DNA from 2 places in the Pseudomonas sp. GL_117 genome. Region 1 is predicted to be linked to the other one. Evidence: riboswitches for the same ligand, from Rfam matches in the RefSeq annotation. Region 1 holds a riboswitch; the other holds the start of a gene.
The links. Region 1 has a riboswitch for cobalamin ahead of AC3ISR_RS18940 (ABC transporter substrate-binding protein). Riboswitches for the same ligand answer to the same signal wherever they lie in the genome.

Region 2: it holds a riboswitch for cobalamin, as region 1 does, so the genes downstream of both, cobO (cob(I)yrinic acid a,c-diamide adenosyltransferase) here and AC3ISR_RS18940 (ABC transporter substrate-binding protein) in region 1, are expected to answer to the same signal.

The regions. Positions count from the first base shown of each region.
Region 1 covers NZ_CM174418.1:4,176,474-4,184,266, reverse strand. The annotation lists gene AC3ISR_RS18945 (FecCD family ABC transporter permease) at 1-759, opposite strand, end outside; gene AC3ISR_RS18940 (ABC transporter substrate-binding protein) at 756-1,766, opposite strand; cobalamin riboswitch at 1,884-2,077, opposite strand; gene AC3ISR_RS18935 (hypothetical protein) at 2,148-2,591, shown strand; gene AC3ISR_RS18930 (aldehyde dehydrogenase family protein) at 2,758-4,140, opposite strand; gene ptrR (putrescine utilization regulator PtrR) at 4,244-5,116, shown strand; gene AC3ISR_RS18920 (hypothetical protein) at 5,225-5,434, opposite strand; gene AC3ISR_RS18915 (amino acid aminotransferase) at 5,534-6,730, opposite strand; gene uvrB (excinuclease ABC subunit UvrB) at 7,074-7,793, shown strand, end outside.
Region 2 covers NZ_CM174418.1:4,430,716-4,438,508, forward strand. The annotation lists gene AC3ISR_RS20080 (cobyric acid synthase) at 19-1,470, opposite strand; gene cobD (threonine-phosphate decarboxylase CobD) at 1,467-2,456, opposite strand; gene cbiB (adenosylcobinamide-phosphate synthase CbiB) at 2,449-3,357, opposite strand; gene bluB (5,6-dimethylbenzimidazole synthase) at 3,354-4,004, opposite strand; gene AC3ISR_RS20100 (cobyrinic acid a,c-diamide synthase CobB) at 4,001-5,392, opposite strand; gene cobO (cob(I)yrinic acid a,c-diamide adenosyltransferase) at 5,389-6,000, opposite strand; cobalamin riboswitch at 6,081-6,315, opposite strand; gene AC3ISR_RS20110 (PQQ-dependent sugar dehydrogenase) at 6,415-7,728, shown strand.

The DNA of each region.
Region 1 (7,793 bases):
CACCATCACCGCCGTCACCAACGCCGCGCAACCCACCAGCACAAATTGCACACGGCGCACCGGGATGCCCAGGGACGCCGCCGAATCCGTGCCAAAGGTGAACGCATCCAGCGCCCGGCGATGCCACAGGCACACCGCCAACCCCACCAGCGCCACTGGCACCGCCAGCCATACCGACGGCCAGCGCACGCCGCTGAGGTTGCCCAGCAGCCAGAACATGATGCCGCGCGCCTGTTCGGAGCTGGCGGATTTGGTGATGAGGAATGCGGTGAGTGCGTTGAACAGCTGCGAACCGGCAATGCCGGCGAGGATGATCTGCCCGGTGCCGCTGGATGAGCCGCTGGCCCGCGCCAACAAAATCACCAGCGCAAACGCCGCCATCGCGCCGACAAACGCGCCAGCCGACAATGAAATCAAGCCGCCGCCCACCCCGATCAGCGCCACCAGCACCGCACCTGTCGAGGCGCCGGCGCTGATGCCCAGCAGGTACGGGTCGGCCAGCGGGTTGCGCAGCAGCGATTGCAGGATCACCCCGCAGGTCGCCAGCCCGGCACCGCAGGCGGCGGCGACCAGTGCGCGGGTCAGGCGGTAGTTCCACACCACGCCTTCGTCGATGGGGTCGAGCACGTAGCCGGCGCCCCACAGTTTATTGGCCAGCACCTGAAGTACGACCTGCGGCGAGATGGCGGTTTCGCCGATGGCCACGCCGGCGAGCACGGCGGCCAGGAGCAGGGCCAGGGCGAGGAGGGCACGAATCATTTCGGCAGGTCGTAGCCGTCGATGGCCGTGGCCAGTTGCTCAAGGCCGTCGAACATGCGGATGCTGGCCTGCAACGCCAGGGCGTCGAGGATGATGATGCGGTTGTTTTTTACCGCATCCATGTTGCGGGTGACTGGGTCGCTGCGCAGGAAGGCGAGTTTCTTTTCATGGTCGTCGGCAGGGTAGCGGCGGCGGTCCATGCGGGCGATGACGAGGAAGGTCGGGTTGGCCTTGGCGATGGTTTCCCAGCCCACGGCGGGCCATTCTTCATCGGACTGCACCACGTTGCGCAGGCCGAGGGTTTGCAGGATGAATTCGGGAATGCCCTTGTGCCCGGCGACATACGGGTCGCTGGCCAGCTCGGCGCTGGAGAACCACACCAGTGCGCTGGCCTGCTTGAGGCCCTTGCTCTGCACGGTGGCGACGGACTTGGCCAGGCGCGCCTTGAGTTCGTCGTTCAACTGTTGACCGCGGTCCTGCACATCGAAGATCGCCGCCAGTTGGCTGATGCTTTTGTAGATGGTCTCGATGCGGAACGGCTCCAGCCGCGTGCCGTCGGCGCCCACCAGGTTGTCCTTGCCTTCGCAGTCGGAGGGCAGCAGGTAGGTGGGGATCTGCAGCTCGTGGAATTGCTCACGGGTGCCGACCACGCCTTGTGCGCCGACCACCCATTCCAGCTCGGCCGCTACCAACTGCGGGCGCTTGGCGATCACGGCTTCGAAGCTCGGCTCATTGTTGGCCAGGCGTTCGATGCGCTCGTTCTGTGCCTTGAACTGCGGCAGCACACTGTTGAACCACAGTGAGGTGCCGACCACTTTGTCGCCCACGCCCAACGCATAAAGCATCTCGGTGGCGGCCTGGCCGATGGTCACGCTGCGCGTCGGTGCTTGCTGGAAGGTGAGGGTGCTGCCGCAGTTTTCCAGGGTCAGCGGGTAGTCAGTCGGCGCGGCGTGGGCCAGGGCACAAACACTCAGGCCGGTGAGCAGGGCGGTAACGCGTGGCAGCATGGGGCAATCTCCGTTGGGACCGTACAGGGAGCTGGGGCGGTACGGTAGTGGAAATACAGCCATGAACGCTGCCGGTCCGGCAGGCCAGGGATGCCCTTCCCGGACACCCCGCCGGTTGGTGATAACGCTTGGCCGGCAGGTCTCCTGACTGATGCGTCATCGCCACGCTCCGGCCTTCCCGGACAGCGTCCAGTGGCAGTGGGGAGCAGGCTCAGCACCTACAGTTGCGGGGGCAGTTCCGGTTGGCGCGGGTGGCCGCGCTTCGGATTCCCTATTAGTCCCGTTGGGGAACCGGCGCGGTATGGTAGTCGATCTTGGACGTGAGGGCGCGTGTCTCTTATGATGCGCGGCCACGGAACCGCCCCCTACAAGGAAAATACAGTGAAACGTTTAGTCGCCCTCGCCCTGATCACCCTGCTTGCCGGTTGTGCGACCCAGGGTAAAAGCGAATCGCAGATTTTCGACGAGGCCGCCACTGCCCATGTCATGTCGCTGCCTGCCGGCGCCAACAAGGTGCGTTTGCACAGCGTCAAGATCGCCAGCCATGGTGTGATCGGCGACATGCTGGCGACTGTCCTGGGCGGCGGCGCGAATGCCGGCCAACTCAGGCAGGAACTGCTCAACGCCCAGCGCCTGGGCGACAGTGGGTTCTTGATCATTGGGGCGCGCAGTTCAATCGACGTGGCGGTTGTTGAGAACGCCTGCGAAGGCCTCGGTTTGCAGGGGATGAATATCTACTACGCGGGCAGTGAGGCGCAGCAGGACAAAGTGCGCCACGCGGTTGAGAAGGCCCAGGCGCGGTTTCACTTCATCAATACCCAGTGACCACCGGTTTGTAGTGAGCGGGCTTGCCCCGCGCTGGGTGGCGAAGCCGCCCCAAATCCAAGCAACTCGGTGTATCAGAAAGACCGAGTTGCCTGGGTTTGGGGCGGCTTCGCCACCCAGCGCGGGCAAGCCCGCTCACTACAAGGGTGTCAGCCCGGCCGGGGGGTTATTTGCGGTCCAGCCACACGGTCTGCGCGTTGCAGAATTCCCGCACGCCGAAGTGCGACAGTTCACGGCCAAAGCCGCTTTTCTTGATCCCGCCAAACGCCACCCGAGGGTCGGATACGCTGAAGGCGTTGACGAAAATCCCGCCGGTTTCCAGGCGGTTGGCTATATCCCGCGCCTTCGCCGCGTCGGTGGTGAAGATGCTCGCGGTCAGGCCGAATTCGCTGTCATTCGCCAGCGCTACCGCGTGGTCGGCGTCGCGGGCGGTGATGATCGAGGCTACCGGGCCGAACAGTTCCTGTTTGAACGAGGTCATCTGGTCGGTGACGCCTGCCAGTACGGTCGGCTCATAGTAGTTGCCGGCACCGGCGACTTTATGGCCGCCCAGTAGCAGGGTCGCGCCTTCTTCAAGAGTCGCCTGGACCTGGCCGTGCAGCTCGTCGCGCAGGTCGAAGCGGGCCATCGGGCCGATGTACGTGGCGGCGGATGTCGGGTCGCCCATCACCAGGGCACGGCTGGCCGCGAGGAATTTGGCGGTAAAGGCTTCGGCCACGCCGGCTTCGATGATCAGACGCTTGGCAGCGGCGCAGACTTGCCCGCTGTTCTGGAAGCGGCCAATCACGGCGGCTTGCACCGCGGCGTCGAGGTCGGCGTCGTTGAGCACGATGAACGGGTCGGAGCCGCCCAGTTCCAGCACACACTTTTTCAGCGCGGCACCGGCCTGGGAGCCGATGGCCATACCGGCGCGCACGCTGCCGGTGAGGGTGACGGCGGCGATGCGTGGGTCGGCGATGGCTTTGGATACGCCGTCGGTCGTCACGTTGATCACTTCGAACAGGCCTTCAGCAAAGCCGGCTTTTTTGAATGCCTGCTGCATCAGGTAGGCGCTGCCCATCACGTTCGGCGCGTGCTTGAGCACGTAGGTGTTGCCGGCGAGCATCGTCGGCACGGCGCCGCGCAACACTTGCCAGACCGGGAAGTTCCACGGCATCACCGCGAGGATCGGGCCCAGTGGGCGGTATTCGATATGGGCGCTGCCGTTGTCCACCAGGGTCGGCTCCGGGGCGAGCATGGCCGGGCCCTGGGCGGCGTACCATTCACTGAGCTGGGCGCATTTTTCGATTTCGGCGCGGGCCTGGGCGATGGGCTTGCCCATTTCCAGGGTGATCATCTGCGCCATCTCTTCAGCTTGTTCCCGCAGGGCGGCGGCCAGGGCCAGCAGCCGTTCGGCGCGCTGGCTGAGCGGCTGGTGGCGCCAGGTGCGGAAGGCGGCGGTGGCACGGTCGAGGGCGGCGTTCAGCTGCGAGTCGCTTTCATACGGGTAGCTGCCGACCTTTTCGCCGTTGGCCGGGTTGATCGAGAGGGCGTGGGTAGTCGCGTTCATGGCACCGTCCTGCGCAAGGGATAAGTTGAGTTCAGGTTACGGGGCTGGTTCTTTTCTGGAAACTGAATAATATTGAGCAATACATTCACGATTGGAGAATGACTTGGATCTGGTGCAGCTGGAAATCTTCAAGGCCGTTGCCGAGCAAGGCAGCATCAGCGCCGCCGCGCAGTTGATTCATCGGGTGCCGTCGAACCTGACCACCCGCATCAAGCAACTGGAGCAGGACCTGGGCGTCGAATTGTTCATCCGCGAGAAAAGCCGCCTGCGCTTGTCACCGGCCGGCTGGAATTTTCTCGGTTATGCGCGGCGCATTCTCGATCTGGTGCAGGAGGCCCGTGCCACGGTGGCGGGGGAGGAGCCCCAGGGTGCGTTTGCCCTGGGCTCGCTGGAGAGTACGGCGGCGGTGCGCATCCCGGCGTTGCTCGCGGCGTATAACCAGAAACACACCAAGGTCGAGCTGGACCTGAGCACCGGACCGTCGGGCACCATGATTGAAGGCGTGCTATCGGGGCGCCTGACGGCGGCGTTTGTCGATGGGCCGGTGTTGCACGCGACCCTGGAAGGCGTGGCGGTGTTTGAGGAGGAAATGGTGGTGATCGCGCCGCTGCATCACGCGCCGATCACCCGGGGCCAGGATGTGAATGGCGAGAATATCTACACGTTCCGCTCGAACTGCTCGTACCGGCATCATTTCGAACGTTGGTTTTCCCAGGACGGTGCGGTGCCGGGGAAGATTTTCGAGATCGAGTCGTACCACGGCATGTTGGCTTGCGTCAGCGCCGGTGCGGGATTGGCGTTGATGCCGCGCAGCATGTTGGAAAGCATGCCGGGGTTTGCGGCGGTGAGTGTGTGGCCGTTGACGGACAAATTCCGGGTGCTGCACACCTGGCTGATCTGGCGGCGGGGCACGGTGTCGCAGAGCCTCAACAGCTTCGTAAAGCTGCTGGAAGAACGCAATCTAGTAGCGACGTAGATCCAATGTGGGAGCGGGCTTGCTCGCGAATGCGGTGGTTCAGTTACACATGTATCGCCTGACACACTGCATTCGCGAGCAAGCCCGCTCCCACATTTTTGAACTTCATCAGCCGCCGAATTGGAGGGTGCCCATGGCGAGCTTGGCCATCAGTGCCGTGGCCCCCAGTTGCACCAGCCACAACGCCAAGCCACCGAGGAACACCCCTAGCGCTACCTGCAACACCAGGCTTTTCTGGCGCTTGGGTTGCGGCGCGCGGGGCACATAGTCATCCAGCTCGTCGCGGTCGGCACGCAGGTCCAGGTCGTCGTTTCTCATAAGGTTCTCACAGCAAAGGGGCGGGCAAGGTTCAGTCTAGGGGCTGGATACGAAAAAGGGGAAGCCAGCGGCTTCCCCTTCTGTGCAACGGCTCCAGGCTTACAGGACCTGGACGATTGCCTTTGTGACTGCGTCGATGTTCGACTGGTTCAACGCCGCCACGCAGATGCGGCCGGTGTCGAGGGCGTAGATGCCGAACTCGGTGCGCAGGCGGGTGACTTGCTCAACGGTCAGGCCGGAGTAGGAAAACATCCCACGCTGGCGGCCGACGAAGCTGAAGTCATGGCCCGGTGCAGCCTTGGCCAGTTCCGACACCATCTGCTCACGCATCCCACGAATGCGCAGGCGCATTTCAGCCAGTTCGGCTTCCCACTGCGCGCGCAGCTCAGGACTGTTCAGCACGGCAGCTACAATCGCGGCGCCGTGGGTTGGCGGGTTGGAGTAGTTGGTGCGGATCACACGCTTGACCTGGGACAGGATGCGCGCGCTTTCTTCCTTGGATTCGCCGACGATGGACAGCGCGCCCACACGTTCGCCGTACAGGGAGAACGACTTGGAGAACGAGCTGGACACAAAGAAGGTCAGACCGGACTCGGCGAACAGGCGCACGGCCGCGGCGTCTTCGTGGATGCCATCGCCAAAGCCCTGGTAGGCCATGTCGAGGAACGGTACGAGGCGCTTGGCCTTGACCACGTCCAGCACGTTCTGCCAGTCGGCCGGGGTCAGGTCGACGCCGGTCGGGTTGTGGCAGCAGGCGTGCAGCACCACGATGGACTGCGGCGGCAGGGCGTTGAGATCTTCGAGCAGGCCGGCACGGTTTACGTCATGGGTGGCGGCGTCGTAGTAGCGGTAGTTCTGCACCGGGAAACCGGCGGTTTCGAACAGGGCGCGGTGGTTTTCCCAGCTTGGGTCGCTGATGGCGACGACGGCGCCTGGCAGCAGTTGCTTGAGGAAGTCAGCACCGATTTTCAGCGCGCCGGTGCCGCCAACCGCTTGCACGGTGGTGACGCGGCCAGCGTTCAGCAGTGGCGACTCAGCACCAAACAGCAGGGTCTGCACGGCCTTGTCGTAGGCCGCGATGCCGTCGATTGGCAAGTAGCCACGAGCAGCGTGTTGCGCCACGCGAATGGCTTCCGCTTCGGCAACGGCACGCAAGAGTGGAATCTTCCCCTCCTCGTTGCAGTAAACGCCTACGCCAAGGTTGACCTTGGTGGTTCGAGTGTCGGCGTTGAATGCTTCGTTGAGGCCCAGGATAGGATCGCGTGGTGCCATTTCGACAGCGGAGAACAGGCTCATTTTTGCGGCAGCTCTATGGGGGAAGGGAGGGACGTGTCGCGCTCCAGCCGAATGCACTAGAGCGGTGCACAAACGGGGAGCTAGTATAGAGGCCATCACGGCTGAGAGCGACAACCGAAACGGCTTTTCGGCCAAGTTTTTCGGTTTATTTGCCGACCGTTAGTCTTATTGCAACGCAGATCGACAGCGGCATGCAGGACGATTGCCTTGAAACCCGTCACATTCGCCACCACTTCTACGGCTATCATGGTTTTTTCCTGCTGCCCGCTCTGAATATTCGCGGGTGGTGGTCTTTTTCGTTCCCGACGGGTTTACAGTCTGGGGTGACTTCAAGAGGTACGTTATGTCGGATTTCCAACTCGTCACCCGCTTCGAGCCCGCCGGCGATCAACCCGAGGCGATTCGCCAGATGGTCGAAGGCATCGAGGCCGGCCTGGCGCACCAGACGTTGCTCGGGGTGACCGGTTCGGGCAAGACCTTCAGCATCGCAAACGTGATCGCGCAGATCAATCGCCCGACCCTGGTGCTGGCTCCGAACAAGACCCTGGCCGCGCAGCTCTACGGCGAGTTCAAGGCGTTCTTCCCGAACAACGCGGTGGAGTACTTCGTTTCCTACTACGACTACTACCAGCCTGAAGCCTACGTACCGTCGTCGGACACCTTCATCGAGAAAGATGCGTCTATCAACGACCACATCGAACAGATGCGCTTGTCGGCGACCAAGGCGCTGCTGGAGCGCAAGGACGCGATCATCGTCACCACGGTGTCGTGCATCTACGGCCTGGGCAGCCCGGAAAGCTACCTGAAGATGGTGCTGCACATCGACCGGGGCGACAAACTCGACCAGCGCGAAGTGCTGCGCCGACTGACGAGCCTGCAGTACACCCGCAACGACATGGATTTCGCCCGCGCCACCTTCCGCGTGCGCGGCGATGTGATCGACGTGTACCCGGCCGAGTCCGACCTGGAAGCGATCCGCATCGAACTGTTCGACGATGAAGTCGAAAGCCTGTCGGCCTTCGACCCGTTGACCGGCGAGGTGATCCGCAAGTTGCCACGCTTC
Region 2 (7,793 bases), 250 kb from region 1:
GTTGAAACCCACATACAGTTAAATCCCACACAGCGTGCGCAGCAATTCAGTGTCCAGGTGGTTCTCCACCAAGTCCGCCAAGCGCTCGATGTCACGCTCGCGCAACGCGTGGTAATCCACGCTTTGCACATCCTGCAAGCCCGCCCAGCGCAGCAACGCGCTGCACGCGGCCGGGGTTTCGAACAGGCCGTGAAGGTAGGTGCCGAGAATCTGCCCGTCCGCACTCTGGGCGCCGTCGCTGCGCCCGTCATCCAGCAACACGGCGGCGTTCGCCAGCGCGCTGCCGGACGTCACGCCCGCATGGATCTCATACCCGCTGACCTCGGCGTTTTCCAACAGCAGGCGCCCGCGCACGTTGCGCAACTGCTTTTCTTCTTCCAGCGTGGTGCTGAAGGCCAGCAGCCCCAAGCCATGGCTGGAGCCCGACGGCCCTTCCAGGCCCAACGGGTCGTGAACCTGCTCGCCGAGCATCTGCAAGCCGCCGCAAATGCCAAGCACTTTGCCGCCATAGCGCAAATGTCGCGCCACGGCGCTGTCCCAGCCGTTGGCACGCAAGTAGGCCAGGTCGCTGCGCACGCTTTTCGAGCCCGGCAGGATGATCAGGTCGGCAGGCGGAATCGGCTGGCCCGGCCCGACAAATTGCAAATCCACCTGGGGATGCAGGCGCAGCGGGTCGAAATCCGTGTGGTTGCTGATGCGCGGCAACACCGGCACCACCACCTTGAGCACTTGGGCGGCCTTGTCGATCTGGCGCTTGTCGATGCCGTCTTCGGCTTCCAGGTGCAGGTCCATCACGTAGGGCAGTACGCCCACCACAGGCTTGCCGGTGCGCGCTTGCAGCCAATCCAGGCCGGGTTGCAACAACGCAATATCGCCGCGAAAACGGTTGATGATGAAGCCTTTGACCCGCGCCTGTTCGCTCGGCGACAGCAATTCCAGGGTGCCAACCAGGTGCGCGAATACGCCGCCACGATTGATGTCGGCGATCAGCAGCACCGGGCAATCCACGGCTTCGGCGAAGCCCATGTTGGCGATGTCGTTGGCGCGCAGGTTGATCTCCGCCGGGGAGCCCGCGCCCTCCACCATCACCACCGGATAGGCATCGCTCAGGCGTGCATGGGAGGCCAGCACGGCTTGCATCGCGATGGCTTTGTAATCGTGATAGGCCACGGCGTTCATACTGGTGACGGCACGGCCGTGGATGATCACCTGGGAACCGGTGTCACTGTTGGGCTTGAGCAGCACCGGGTTCATGTCGGTATGGGGCGCCAGGTTGGCAGCCTGGGCCTGCACGGCTTGGGCGCGGCCGATCTCGCCACCTTCGGCCGTCACGGCGCTGTTGAGGGCCATGTTCTGCGGCTTGAACGGCGCCACGGCCACGCCCTGGCGGACCAGCCAACGGCACAGTGCGGTGACCAGGGTGCTCTTGCCGGCATCGGAGGTGGTGCCTTGCACCATCAGCGTACTCATGCAGCGTCCTTGTAGGCCGTCAGCGCTTCGTCAAGGCGCAGCCAATCGGCGGCGCTATCAGGCAAGCCAAAACGCAGGCTGCTGTCGTGAACGAACAGGCGCAGCAAGATGCCGCGCTGGGCCATGAATTCGTGCATGCGCTCGGCATGCGGGGTGATCAGCCATTGGAACAAGGCACAGCCGCCGTGGGGTTGGAAGCCGTGGCGCTCAAGCAGGTCGAACAGCCGCTGGCTGGCCTCGATACAGCGCTCGCGCTGGCGCGTGTGCCCGGCCGTATCCGCCAGGCAGACTTGGCCCAGCACGCGGGTGGGGCCGCTGACGGCCCAGGGTCCCACCTGTTCGGCAAGCAGCCTGAGCAACTTGCGCTCGGCCAGGACAAAACCGAGGCGCACACCGGCCAGTCCAAAGAACTTGCCGAACGAGCGCAACACAATCAACCCGACCTGATGGGCCTGGCTCGCCAGGCTCAGGTGCGGCGTGACGTCCATGAAGGCTTCATCCACCACCAGCCAGCCGCCCCGCTGCGCCAGCCGCGCATGCCAGTCCAGCAGGCGTTGCGGACTCAGGCTGAGGCCGGTGGGATTGTTCGGGTTGACCACCACCAGCACGTCGAGGTTGTCGAGAAAGAAGTCCACTTCCTGCTCCAGCACTTCGCGCACCACATAACCGGCGCGGCGCCAGGCTTCGGCGTGTTCGGCATAGCACGGCGACAGCACGCCGACCTTGCCCGCCCGCCGCAAGCGCGGCAACAGTTGGATCGCCGCCTGGGAGCCCGGCACCGGCAGCAAATGGGCGGCGCCGTAATATTCGCTGGCGGCGCGTTCCAGGCCGTCGTCGGTTTCCGGCAAGCGTGCCCAGGCCCGCAGCGGAATTTCCGGGATCGCCCACGGCCACGGCGCGAGGCCGCTGGACAGGTCGAGCCAATCGGCCTCGGCAATCCCGTATTGAATCGCTGCCTTGCGCAGCCGGCCACCGTGCTCAAGCATAAAATTGCGCCCCCGCGCATAGGATCAGCAGCCACAACCATACGCCGCGCTGCACCAGTTGCCAGCCTCGGTCGATGGAGTCCGCATCCGCCGCCGGGCCTTCGCCCAGTTGCGGGCGTTGATGTACTTCGCCGTGATAAATCGCGGCGCCGCCCAATTCGACACCCAGCGCACCAGCGCCGGCCGCCATCACCGGGCCGGCGTTGGGGCTGTCCCACGTTGGGCCCTGGGTACGCCAGCACTTCAACGCCAGGCGGGTTTTGCCCAGCAGCGCGTAGGTCAATGCCACCAGGCGCGCAGGAATATAGTTCAGAACGTCGTCGATCTTGGCCGCCGCCCAACCGAAACGCTCGAAACGTTCGTTGCGATAGCCCCACATGGCGTCGAGGGTGTTGCTCAGGCGGTACAGCACCACGCCCGGCACACCGGCAACGACAAACCAGAACAGCGCGGCGAATACCGCGTCGCTGCCGTTCTCCAGTACCGACTCGGTGGCGGCGCGGGCGACTTCGGTACGGTCCAGTTCGCTGGTCTGACGGCTGACAAGGTAACTCACACGCTTTCGCGCTTCGTCCAGGTCATCACTGCGCAGCGCCTGGGCGACCGGGATCACATGCTCGCCAAGGCTGCGCATGCCGAGGGCGCAGTACAACGCCAGGATCTCCAAGATCCAGCCGATATACGGTGCCCACGACAAAGCGGTGGCCAGCAGGGTCAACGGCACCACGGCGATAAACCACGCGGTCACGCCATGGCTGCGCCAGCCCCGGCCACCGCTGTTGAAGCGTTGCTCGATGCGCCCGGCGAAATTGCCGAACGCCACCAGCGGATGCCAGCGCCTGGGTTCGCCCAGCAGCGCATCCAGCGCGACTGCGGCGACACACAGCAAGGCCACACTCATTGACTCACTCCCCAAGAATTTTCGTACAGCATGTCACTCAGCGGCCGCGGCTCGGTCCAGCCTTCGAGTTGCAACATCGGTGCCGGGTAGAACGCAGCGACCGGGCCCAGGCACAGCACAGCCAGGGGTTTGGCGCCGGGCGGCAGGCCCAGCAGGTCGGCCAGGGCCTGGGGCTCGAACAGCGAGACCCAGCCCATGCCCAGGCCTTCGACGCGGGCAGCCAGCCACAGGTTCTGGATTGCACAGGACAGCGAGGCCATGTCCATTTCCGGCAAGGTGCGACGACCGAAGATGTGGCGCTCGCGGTCGTCCATCAGCGCTGCTACCAATACCTCGGCGCAATCGTGGATGCCTTCGACCTTGAGCTTCATGAATTCGTCGGAGCGCTCGCCCAGGGCTTCGGCGGTGCGGATGCGTTCTTCTTCCACCAGTTGCTGGATTTGCCCACGCAGTTGGCGGTCACTGATACGGATGAAGCGCCAGGGTTGCATCAGGCCGACGCTGGGCGCCTGGTGTGCGGCCTGGAGCAGGCGCTGCAGCAGTTCAGGCGCGACGGTGCCGCCGCTGAAGTGGCGCATGTCGCGGCGTTCGGCGATGGCGCGGTAGACGGCCTGGCGGTCGGCCTCAGGGAAGGCGTTGTCGGTCATGGCCTCTTCGCGGGCAAGCCCGCTCCCACATTGGATTGGGTTTCGACGCGATCCCCTGTGGGAGCGGGCTTGCCTGCGATGGCACCCTCCCGGTCCGGCGCAAACAGTGCCGCCACCGCCGCCGGATTCGACGGAAAATAAAAGTGCACGTAGGAAGCCGTCATCCGCCCCTGTCGGAAAACCGCCTCGGCACCACGCCCACCGTTGGGGCTCACGCCACGGGCAATCGGCGTGCAGTCGGTGCTGGTCAGGGAGTGGTGATAGGTGTGACCGCGCAATGTGCCTTCCGGCAGTTCGACATTTTGCAGGGCCAGGGCGGCCAGTTTCTTTTGCATCACGGCATCGCCCTGCAGCAGACCGAGCAACTCGGCACGCTGGCCGTCGACATCGGTGAGCGAGTCCAGCAGGTACAACATGCCGCCGCACTCGGCGAGCAGCGGTTTGCCAGCAGCGTGATGAGCACGGATCGCATCGAGCATCGCGGTGTTTTCCGACAGCGCCTGGTGATGCAATTCCGGGTAACCACCCGGCAGATACAGGCTGTCGGCGTCAGGCAATTCGCGGTCGTGGATCGGCGAGAAGAAGTGCAATTCGGCGCCCATCGCCCGCAACAGGTCGAGGCTGGCGCCGTAGGTGAAGGCGAAGGCTTCGTCGCGAGCCACGGCAATGCGCACGCCGTTGAGCAACGGCTCGGCCTCAATGATCTGCGGCGCAGCGAACGTCACCGGCGGCGGCAATGCGACTTCGCAACTGCTGCCCAGGGCTTGGGCGGCGGCGTCGAGGCGCAGGTCGAGGTCATTCAGTTCGCTGGCTTGTACCAGGCCCAGGTGGCGGCTGGGCAATTCGATGCCGGTCTCGCGGGACAGCGCGCCGTACCAGCGCAGGCCTTCGGTCAGACTGCCTTCGAGCAATTGTGCGTGGCGCAGCGTGCCTACGCGGTTGGCCAGCACGCCGGCGAACGGCAGGTCCGGCTGATAACGCGCCAGGCCCAGCGCGAGGGCGCCGAAGGTCTGGGCCATGGCGGTGCCGTCGATCACACCGAGCACCGGCACGCCAAAGTGGCGCGCCAGGTCAGCGCTGGATGGCGTGCCGTCGAACAGGCCCATCACGCCTTCAATGAGGATCAGGTCAGCCTCGCCGGCGGCTTCCCACAACAGGCGACGACTTTCCTGCTCTCCCACCATCCACATGTCCAATTGATACACCGGCGCACCGCTGGCGCGCTCATGGATCATCGGGTCGAGAAAGTCCGGCCCGCATTTGAACACGCGCACCTTGCGTCCCAGGTTGCGGTGCAAACGGGCGAGCGCGGCGGTGACGGTGGTTTTGCCCTGGCCGGATGCCGGTGCGGCGATCAAGACGGCCGGGCAATGACGGGGCTGATTCAAAGTTCGACGCCCTTCTGTGCCTTGATACCGGCCTGGAACGCGTGCTTGAGCATGCCCATTTCGGTGACGGTGTCGCCCATTTCGATCAGCTCGGGCTTGGCGCCACGGCCGGTGACCACCACGTGTTGCATCGGCGGACGGGCTTGCAGGTCGCTGAGCACTTGGTCCAGATCGAGGTAGCCGTGTTTGAGGGCGATGTTCAGTTCGTCAAGGACGACAAGGCCGATGGCGGGATCTTGCAGCAGCTCGCGGGACACCGCCCAGGCGGCTTCGGCGGCGGCGATGTCACGTTGGCGGTCCTGGGTTTCCCAGGTGAAGCCTTCGCCCATGACGTGAAAACGCACTTGCTCAGGGAAGCGGCGGAAGAACAGCTCTTCGCCCGTGCTGTTGCGCCCCTTGATGAACTGCACCACACCGCACTGCATGCCGTGGCCCATGGCCCGAGCCAGCATGCCGAACGCAGAACTGCTCTTGCCTTTGCCGTTGCCGGTGAGCACCAGCAGCAAACCGCATTCGTTGGGCGAGTTGGCGATGCGCTCGTCGATCACGGCTTTTTTGCGCAGCATGCGCGCCAGGTGGCGTTCGTCGCGTTCAGGGGAATCGGTCATGGCAGCTCTCCGTTGGGGCTGGACAAAAAACGGCGGGCAGGAAAAAGACAAAACAGACAGCCAAGCATCGCCCACCGTGATGCTGTTGGATGTTTCAGGCCGGTCTCCGGGCTCATGAGTGGCGATCGCCGACGCTGCGCCTTCCCATATCGCGGGGCGATACAGTGGCAGAAAGCAGGGTCTTGACTCATTTACCGTTGCGGGGGCAGCGCCGGGATCGCGGCAGCACTGTGTACAAGTGCGCTCACTCACCGGCTTCCCTGTTTCACTCGGTCGACCCGTGGGTCACAGAGCACCTGGAACAAGTCGCGAAGGGTAGAGGGTTGGGGGTGGAGCGTCAATTAAAGCCGGCTTCGCACTTGAACCATCGGACCGCTGCATGCCTCTACCCTTGCAGGTACCCAGGAGAAAAACATGCACAAGACCCGACTTGCCCTACTGATCATGTTCGCAGGCGCCCTCGCCGCCTGCGGTGAAAGTTCGACCTTGCAAGTGTCTGACGGAACCGGGCCTTCCCCCAAGCTACCGGAGCCGAACAAGACCCTGATCCCCACGGTAAACATCGCACCAGCCGTAGGGTGGCCTGCGGGTGCGAAGCCAACTCCCGCCGCGGGCACCCAGGTGGCGGCGTTTGCCGAGGGCCTGGACCACCCGCGCTGGCTGTATGTGCTGCCCAATGGCGACGTACTGGTGGCAGAAACCAATGCGCCGCCCAAACCCGATGACTCAAAGGGCATTCGTGGCTGGGTGATGGAAAAGGTCATGGGCCGAGCCGGTGCGGGCGTGCCTAGCCCGAACCGCATCACGTTGCTGCGCGATGCCGACCACGATGGCATCGCCGAGACCCGGACAGTATTTCTTGAAAACCTCAATTCGCCCTTCGGCATGACCCTGGTGGGCAATGATCTGTATGTGGCGGACTCGGACAAGCTGCTGCGCTTCCCCTACCAACCGGGAGCAACCGCGATCAAGGCAGCCGGTACCAAGGTGGTCGACCTACCCGGCGGTAGCATCAACCACCACTGGACCAAGAACGTGGTGGCGAGCAAAGACGGCCGCAAGCTGTACGTAAGCGTAGGCTCCAACAGCAACGTTGGGGAAAACGGCCTACAGGCAGAAGAAGGCCGGGCGGCGATCTGGGAAGTGGACCGCGCCAGCGGCCAGCACCGCATTTTCGCTTCGGGCCTGCGCAACCCTAACGGCATGGCCTGGGAACCACAAAGCGGCAAGCTGTGGACGGCGGTGAACGAGCGCGATGAAATCGGTAGCGACCTGGTGCCGGACTACATCACCTCGGTTCAGGATGGCGCCTTCTATGGCTGGCCGTTCAGCTACTACGGGCAGCATGTGGATGTGCGAGTCAATCCGCAAAACCTCGACCTGGTGGCCAAGGCGATTGCACCAGACTACGCCGTAGGCCCGCATACCGCCTCGCTGGGACTGACGTTTGCCGAGAACAGCAAATTGCCCGCCCCTTTCACGAATGGCGCATTCATCGGCCAGCATGGTTCGTGGAATCGCAAGCCCCACAGTGGTTACAAGGTGATCTTCGTACCGTTCGAGGCTGGCCAGCCCAAGGGACAGCCGGTGGATGTGCTGACCGGGTTCCTCGACAAAGACGAGAAAGCCATGGGCCGGCCGGTGGGCGTGGTGATTGATCAGCAGGGGGATTTGCTGGTGGCGGATGACGTGGGAAATAAGGTGTGGCGGGTTTCAGCAGCTAAGTAGGTAGGCTTCAGTCCACCACAAACCCCATGTGGGAGCGGGCTTGCTCGCGAAGGCGGTGTGTCAGT